DNA from 2 places in the Photobacterium sp. J15 genome. Region 1 is predicted to be linked to the other one. Evidence: riboswitches for the same ligand, from Rfam matches in the RefSeq annotation. Region 1 holds a riboswitch; the other holds the start of a gene.
The links. A riboswitch is a leader RNA that binds a small molecule or an ion and turns the genes downstream of it on or off. The one in region 1 is predicted to bind thiamine pyrophosphate.

Region 2: another riboswitch for thiamine pyrophosphate. It lies ahead of thiC (phosphomethylpyrimidine synthase ThiC); the one in region 1 lies ahead of thiB (thiamine ABC transporter substrate binding subunit).

The regions. Positions count from the first base shown of each region.
Region 1 covers NZ_CAWMUI010000001.1:3,401,442-3,405,656, reverse strand. The annotation lists gene thiQ (thiamine ABC transporter ATP-binding protein) at 1-53, opposite strand, end outside; gene thiP (thiamine/thiamine pyrophosphate ABC transporter permease ThiP) at 53-1,642, opposite strand; gene thiB (thiamine ABC transporter substrate binding subunit) at 1,656-2,603, opposite strand; TPP riboswitch at 2,746-2,852, opposite strand; gene AACQ93_RS15165 (DUF547 domain-containing protein) at 2,996-3,784, opposite strand; gene leuD (3-isopropylmalate dehydratase small subunit) at 4,023-4,215, opposite strand, start outside.
Region 2 covers NZ_CAWMUI010000001.1:57,511-61,725, reverse strand. The annotation lists gene thiC (phosphomethylpyrimidine synthase ThiC) at 1-1,823, opposite strand, end outside; TPP riboswitch at 1,960-2,057, opposite strand; gene AACQ93_RS00295 (voltage-gated chloride channel family protein) at 2,161-3,531, opposite strand; fluoride riboswitch at 3,617-3,680, opposite strand; tRNA gene AACQ93_RS00290 (tRNA-Trp) at 3,971-4,047, opposite strand; tRNA gene AACQ93_RS00285 (tRNA-Asp) at 4,084-4,160, opposite strand; rRNA gene rrf (5S ribosomal RNA) at 4,204-4,215, opposite strand, start outside.

The sequences.
Region 1 (4,215 bases):
GTAGGCTGGCCTGTCTGGGCGTAATGGTGGCTAAGTTGCTTCAGGGTCAGCATTATGGTGTCCGGATCAGTATTTTTTCAACCAGGGTAAAAAGTCCCAGGCTCAGGAGCAGCAGGATTAAGGCTGCGACGGCGGCGGCATCCATCTGGTAGCTGCCCATCAGTTGGAATAGATAAAGCGGCAGGGTCTGAAAATCTCTGCTGCCAAACAGGGCTATCGCTCCCAGATCGCCCAGCGAGAGTACAAAGCCAATTGCCAGCGCCTGAGCCAGTGGTTTGCGCAGGGCGCGCCACTCGACCAGACGCAGGCGTGACAGTCCGTGCATGCCCAGGCTCTGGCACAGTGGGTTGTATTGCTGGGCCAGATGCAGCATTGGCTGACTGAGGGTTTTAATTACATAGGGCAGCGCCATCAGGGCGTTGACTCCGACGACCACCCAGAAGGCGGCTTCGAAGGCATCGGTGTACCGGCGCAGCAGCAGGAAAATCCCGGTGCTGAGAACTAGTCCCGGCGTGACCAGAATAATGGTGCCGAGCAGCTCAATACCATCTGCGGGTAGTGTTTTCTTCTCAATTCGCCATTGGCGGCTGGCCAGCAGGATCGCAACCCCGGCGGTGACCGCCAGGACACAGGCAAGTAGGGCAATTTTCAGCGAGTTTGCTACGGCCTGCCACAGTGCTGGTTCTGCCAGCAGGGTCGGTAGCTTACTGTTCAGGCCGGCACTGATAACCGCCAGGATCGGGGGCAGTACCAGCAGAATAGCAAAGCCGATCCACAGCCAGTCCCAGGATTTTGCCTGCCAGCTGTCGAGATAGTTCTCCGGTTGGCGGGATACCGAGCCGCTCATGGTCGACAATGGTTTGGTAAAACGCTGGGTTATCAGCACCAGACTGCTGCAAATCAACATCTGCCACAGGGCAAGGATGGCACCGCCGGCCAGGTCAAAGTCGTAGCGCAAGGCCTGATAGATAGCCAGCTCAATCGTGGTGGCTTTAGGGCCGCCGCCCAGCGACATGATCACCGCAAAACTGGTAAAGCAAAGCATGAAGATCAGGCCTATGACATGGGGCAGTTGCTGGCGCAGCCTGGGCCAGGCGACAAAGCGGAACTTATGCCAGCCTTTGATCCCAAGGTGGGCAGCTAGCTGGTGCTGCTCGAACGGGATCCCTTCAAGGCTCTGTAGTAACAGTCGGGTTGCCAGCGGGAAGTTAAGGAAAACGTGCGCCAGCAGTATGCCGTTGAGACCATAAACAGAGAATGGCAGGGATTCTCCGAAATGCTGGTACAGTTCAGCCAGCAGGCCGCTCTTACCATAAATCGCCAGCAGGCCGAATACCGCAACCAGCACAGGTAGCACCAGAGTCATGGCAAACAAACGTAATAACAGGCTGCGTCCGGGAAAGTTTCGCCGTGACAGGGCATATGCCGCGGGGATGGCCGGGATCACACTCAATATCGTGGATAACAGGGCCTGATAGAAACTGAAGCCGGCGACATGGCGCAGGTAAGGATCCTGCCAGATGAAGAACGGGTTGAGTTCGTTGGCCTGGCTGATCAGGGCTGAGATAGCGCAGAGCACCAGAGTGACAATCAGCCCGGCAGAGACGATGCCGGGCAGAATTTGGGTAACGCGGGTATTCAAAGGTCGGTAGCCATTATTGGGTCAGGGCATGTTGCCATTCACGGATCCATCCACGACGTTGAGCGGCCACTTCCTCGGCGCTGAATTCCAGTGATTTAGCTGGCAGTGTCAGCTGTTCAAAGCCTTTCGGCAGCGCCTGTTCGGTGACAGGATACATCCAGTTGCCAGTTGGGATCACCGACTGGAATTCCGGCGTCAGGATAAACGACAGGAACTTATCGGCCAGCTTTTGATTTTGGCTGTTCTTGAGCTTGGCGGCGACTTCGACCTGCATATAGTGGCCTTCGCTGAAGTCAGCGGCTTTATACTTGCCTTCGTTTTCGGCAATGATGTGGTAAGCCGGAGATGTGGTGTAAGACAGCACCAGATCTGATTCGCCCTTCAGGAACATGTTGTAGGCTTCGGACCAACCTTTGGTGACAGTAACGGTTTTTTTCGCCAGTTGCTGCCAGGCGGCATCAGCTTTGTCACCATAGACAGATTTCATCCACAGCATCAGGCCCTGGCCTGGAGTAGAGGTACGCGGATCCTGGTAGATGATGCTGAGATCGTCACGCTTAACCAGTTCGCTCAGGCTTTTCGGCGGATTGGCCAGCTTTTCTGAGTTATAAACAAAGGCGAAGTAGCCGTAGTCATAAGGGACGAATGTGGTGTCCGTCCAGCCGTTTGGCAGGGTGACTTTACTGGTATCAACGTTATGTTCAGCCAGCAGGCCGGTTTTCTTCGCTTCACTCAACAGATTGTTATCCAGCCCCAGCACGATATCTGCCTTGGTACCTTTACCTTCAAGGCGCAAGCGGTTGAGGATCGATACGCCGTCTTCCAGCGCGACATATTCCAGGTCACAGCCACACTGAGCCTCAAAGGCTTTTTCAATCGCCGGGCCCGGTCCCCAGTCTGAGGCAAATGAGCTGTAGGTGTAGACAGTCAGGGTCTCTGCGGCCATGGCAGAGCCAGCCATCAGCGACAGGGTTAAAGTCGGAAGAAGTTTGTTCACTATGCGCTCCTAAATACCCTTGCTTCCCGCAAGGGGGATAAATATGAGCGGCACAGGGTTGAGAAAAGGCGTCCGGCATCGTGCTGCGACGCTGACACTTGATTGTGGTCGGTATTATCTCAATTCCTACGCCAGCATGATCTGGTTCAGGTTCAGTGGGTTCTGCGGTTGCAGTCTCAGTCCGGTTTAGGTCGGACACCCCAATGAGAACGAGAGCTATTGTAATGCGCTATGTCGCTGGTTGCCAGCGCAATACAAGAGTGTACGCAGAATATTGATCCGCATCTGTGACGGTTGTGCCGATACAGGGCAGGCTGAAAAATAACTGTCAGATTATATGGTTAATTAGTTTGTGCTCACTTCGCCTCATTGAGTGACCAGTTATAGTCGTAGCTGACATTATTCAGTTGCAGAGGTTGTCCTTTGTGGTACTGGTTGAGGTGCTTTTGCAGATCGCGTTGTGAGCCGAAGTCATTGCCGTACCAGTCATAAATGGATGACAGCTGAATGCGGTTGCCGTTGATTTCCACGCCCTTAGGGCTGTTTATGAAACGGCTGGCGGCCTGTTCGAGTAGTGTTTCCGTGTTGTCGGCTGTAAAGGCGACGGGTTGCAGGTCCGGACAGCCGAGGCTTGCGCAGTTTACCGCATAGTGAATCCGGGCATCACGCCAGATCGGGCGCAGGATGCGATGCTCTATATCATTGAGTGACAACGCCTGCTCGGCAACCGTGATTAGCTCCTCATCCCATGGCCCGAAGCTGAAGAAGCCGCCGAGTTTGGTGATGGATTTGATCGGGTAGTTATTGATGATCAGTCGTACGGTCAGGGCATTATAAAGGTTGACCCAATAGGCAAACTGCTCCGGTTTTGAATACTGACGGGGATCGATGGTCGCAAGTTGGCGAATGTAGCGGTCAAGCTCCCATTTGTCGTTATCGGAGACTGCGTGATAGCGAAACAGGGTTTGTTGGGGCAGCTCCACCAGATAGGTGTCCAGCATCTTTTGCCAGCGGCTGTGGTCAATCATCGCTGTGTTTGTCTCGTTGCTTTTTTGCCAGAATGGCCACAGGTCGGCTTTGGGGGCCGCCAGTACCGGGCTCAGGGCAGAGGAGATAAGCAGGATAAAAGTAAGTAGCAGTCGCATGGGCTGTCCTTAGTCAGAGCAAATTATTCATTTTGGTATACCAGATGACCCTGTCAGGGGCGAATGTCTTTCATTTGTTTCTTCTGCAATTAATTATGGAGAAGAAAACAGGTGATGAAAAAAGGTTATTGTTCCGTTTGGTATAAGTGATAGAAAAGAAAGCGCCCCGGAGAATGAACCGGGGCGTGAGTTTGTTACTGCTTACTTTTATCAACTATTCAGGTGTGTGGCTGAATAGTCAGGCAAGAAAAGCCGGGATATTACTTTCATACTCGGCGATTTTGTCTTCATGCTGCAGGGTCAGGCCGATGTTATCCAAGCCGTTCAGCAGGCAGTGGCGGCGGAATTCGTCAATTTCAAAACGGTATTCCTTGTCGTTGGCAGTGACGGTCATGCTCTTCAGATCTACCGTAACTTCGGCACCCTCGTTG
Region 2 (4,215 bases), 3.3 Mb from region 1:
ATTTCCAGCTCATTGTTGTGTTCAAGATTGCTGGCGTAATCGCGTACTTCCTGGGAGATCTTCATTGAACAGAACTTTGGTCCGCACATTGAGCAGAAATGAGCCACTTTACCGGATTCCTGGGGTAGAGTTTCATCGTGATAGGCTCGGGCCGTATCCGGATCCAAGCCTAAATTAAACTGGTCTTCCCAGCGAAACTCAAAGCGCGCTTTCGACAATGCATTGTCACGCACTTGCGCTCCCGGATGACCTTTCGCCAAGTCTGCCGCATGGGCACACAACTTGTACGTGATCAGACCCACTTTTACGTCTTCTTTATTAGGCAATCCAAGATGTTCTTTGGGAGTGACATAGCAAAGCATGGCGCAACCATACCAGCCAACCATCGCCGCACCGATCCCGGAAGTAATATGGTCATAACCCGGAGCGATGTCCGTAGTCAGCGGGCCTAAGGTATAAAATGGTGCTTCATGGCAATGCTTGAGCTGCTCTTCCATGTTTTCCCTAATCATATGCATCGGCACATGTCCCGGCCCTTCAATCATCACCTGTACATCATATTCCCAGGCAATTTTGGTCAGTTCACCAAGGGTTCGCAGTTCACTGAACTGCGCTTCATCATTGGCATCAGCAATGGATCCCGGACGCAGGCCGTCTCCTAAGGAAAGGGAAATATCGTATTGGGCACAGATCTCGCAGATCTCTCGGAAATGGGTATAAAGGAAGCTTTCCTGGTGGTGAGCCAGACACCACTTGGCCATAATCGAACCGCCTCGTGACACAATTCCTGTCACTCGCTTTGCGGTCATCGGGATGTAACGCAGCAGAACACCTGCATGAATTGTAAAATAATCAACACCCTGTTCGGCTTGCTCCAGCAAAGTATCGCGGAAGACATCCCAATTAAGGTTCTCGGCAATGCCGTTCACTTTCTCCAACGCCTGGTACATAGGCACAGTACCAATCGGCACCGGACTGTTACGGATTATCCACTCACGGGTTTCGTGAATATTGCGCCCGGTGGACAGATCCATCACCGTATCGCCGCCCCAGCGGGTCGACCACACCAATTTTTCAACTTCTTCTTCAATGGATGAACTGACGGCGGAATTACCGATATTAGCATTGACCTTAACCAGAAAGTTACGGCCGATAATCATGGGCTCAGATTCAGGGTGGTTAATGTTCGAAGGGATGATGGCCCGGCCAGCCGCCACTTCCTGGCGGACAAACTCCGGCGTAATATCTTCAGGCAGGTTTGCGCCAAAGCTAATACCCGGATGTTGCAGATTCAGAGTGGAATCTCGATATTTTTCCCGCCCCATGTTTTCACGGATCGCAATAAACTCCATCTCCGGAGTGATCACCCCTTGGCGGGCATAATGGAGCTGAGTAACCCGATGCCCCGGCTTCGCTCTGCGGATACAAGCTCGTTGACTAAAACGCAGCTCATCCAGCGTATCATCAACCAAACGGCTCAGAGCATAATCAGAACTCAGCCCGTCCAGCAGCTCGGTATCATTACGCTCTGCTATCCACGCATCCCGGACAGAAGGCAAGCCGGCATAGATATCAATGTCGCAATCAGGATCGGTGTAATAACCGGATGTGTCATAAACCCGTATCGGTTCATTGGGCTCATAAATCGGGTTTGATTTGGATCCACCAACAAGGCTATCCGACAGCGTTATTTCACGCATCGGCACCTGAACATCAGGACGGCTTCCTTCCACATACACCTTACGGGATTTCGGGTAAGGCTGGACGGTGAGTGAATCAATAAATTGTTTAGCTTCCAGTCTCGCTTGTTTGCGATTCGACATAGCAATTTCCTTTCATCTTATTAGAGGGAAGTTGCTTGACGGATGGGTGCATAAACAAGAGGCATACACTTAGGGTGTACAGCGTCGTCTGAATACTGCGGCTACGGCCGATCGATTTCGATGGTGTAGCTAGACAGATGAATTGTCTCTTGTTCCCTTCGCAGGTATTAGCCCGATCAGGTTCTACGGATCCCGCAAAGCGGTCTCAGCCAAATGGCACTCCGACAAGTTAAGTGATGAGTATAGGTAAGCACCTTACAGGCAGCAAGCGTAATTCACATAAATTATTGAACTTAAGCCCAAACAAAAAAGGCCGCACATTTGTGCGGCCTAAGAATTATTTACTGAACTTTTTCGCTAAATTTTTCAGAAGTGATGAATGAGTTTCTCGCAATTCACCCAGTTTATGGGTAATCGTCGGTGCTCCGTCTAAATCAAACAACTTAGGTACAGCCACTCGCTGAGAAGAATAGATGCCGGTATGGCCACTAAAGTAGTAAGCGGTATAACAGGCAATCGCAAAATAAAGCATATGGTCGGCACCAAACAGCTCGACGCCCATAATGGTACAAGCAAGCGGAGTGTTAGTCGCCGCAGCAAAAACAGCGAGGAATCCAAGCGCAGCAAATAAATCAACCGGCGCACCAAGTATCCATGCCATGGTGTTACCCAAAGTCGCACCAACAAAGAACAGCGGTGTCACCTCCCCGCCTTTATACCCGGCAGCCAAGGTAATCGCAGTCAACAGCAACTTAAGCAACCAACTGTACCACTCTGCACCACCTTCATGGAAAGCACTTAAAATACTGACGCCACCTTCACGACTTGAGTACACACCAAGGCCTATATAGTCATAGTTACCAATCAGGTGCACCGCCCCAATAACAATCAAACCTCCGACAACCACAATCAGGTAAGGGTTTTTAAGTGTTGCCTTGAAGATATCTTTAAACGCATGGGTAAGCTCACCGAACAGGTAACCCGCCAAACCAAATGCAATGGCAGCCAGAACAATTTTCGCCACCATCAGAATATCGACCTTCACCGCATGCTCAAACAAGGTAATGGTCTCAAGGAAGTCGATCCGATAATGGGTATGGTGTGCACCCCAAGCACTACATACAACATCAGCGAGGATAGCGGCAAACAGAGCAGGAATAATCGCGTCGTAGCGCAGACGCCCAATAGCCAGCACCTCAAGCGCAAAAATCGCTCCGGTCAATGGAGTACCGAATACAGCACCAAATCCGGCTGCAACACCGGCAATTAAGATCAGGCGGGTGTCTGCTTCATTCAGCTTGAAACAACGAGCCAGCCAGTGCGTCGTTGCACCACCGATTTGCACGGCCGTCCCTTCACGTCCGGCAGAACCACCAAACAAGTGAGTGATGACTGTTGTGATTAATACCAACGGCCCCATTCGGGTTGGAATACCAGCTCCCGGCTCATGAATTTCATCCATGATCAGGTTATTACCACCCTCTGAGTTTTTACCCAGATTCCGGTAGCAATAAACAATCACAATCCCGGCTAACGGTAACAGATATAGCAGCCAAGGGTTATCAATCCGGGTCTCAGTAGCGAAGCTTAAGCTCCAAAGGAAAAAGGCGTTAAGAGAGCCAACAATAACGGCAACAGGAATTATAAGAAGTGTCCATCTTAGGATCTGGACAAAAGTTTTGGGGTTAGCGCTTAGTGGGTGTGCCATACCAGTTATCTATCATTACAAAGTTAATTCTTCAGGATAGACGTTATGGCAAATGATTTAGCCCTACCATAGACGGATCTATCCTACTACAGCAGGAGTCATCATCTCAGTAGAGCGGTTAAAGGTGGAACTCCATCACCCGTAATGAACATGGCTGTTCATCAACAAAAGGGAATGCTAACGGGAAATACAGCAAGCAACAAGCTTAAATTTTGCCTTCAGGCAGTAAAATAGCTTTTGCTTGATATAAAGCAGGAAAGGTCACAGAAACAAAAACCAGCATTTAACCGGGACGCGTAATCTGAAGCTTCATAGATGGCAGAGAAGAAGGGATTCGAACCCTAACTCGCGCTGTTTTTGGTATCAGGGGGATCCGCTGCTCTGTCAATTGGAGCTATAAACGAAAAAAGCCTCAGCATTTCTGCTGAGGCTTCAAAGATGGCAGGGGTGGAGGGATTCGAACCCCCAACACGCGGATTTGGAATCCGCTGCTCTGCCAATTGGAGCTACACCCCTGTAGTCGTTTTTAAGACTTAACTTTGTCTGAATAAGTGGCGGAGCGGACGGGACTCGAACCCGCGACCCCCGGCGTGACAGGCCGGTATTCTAACCAACTGAACTACCGCTCCACTCAGGATTAACGTTCGTTCACAACGCTAACCTAAATTGGAAGCCTGGCGATGT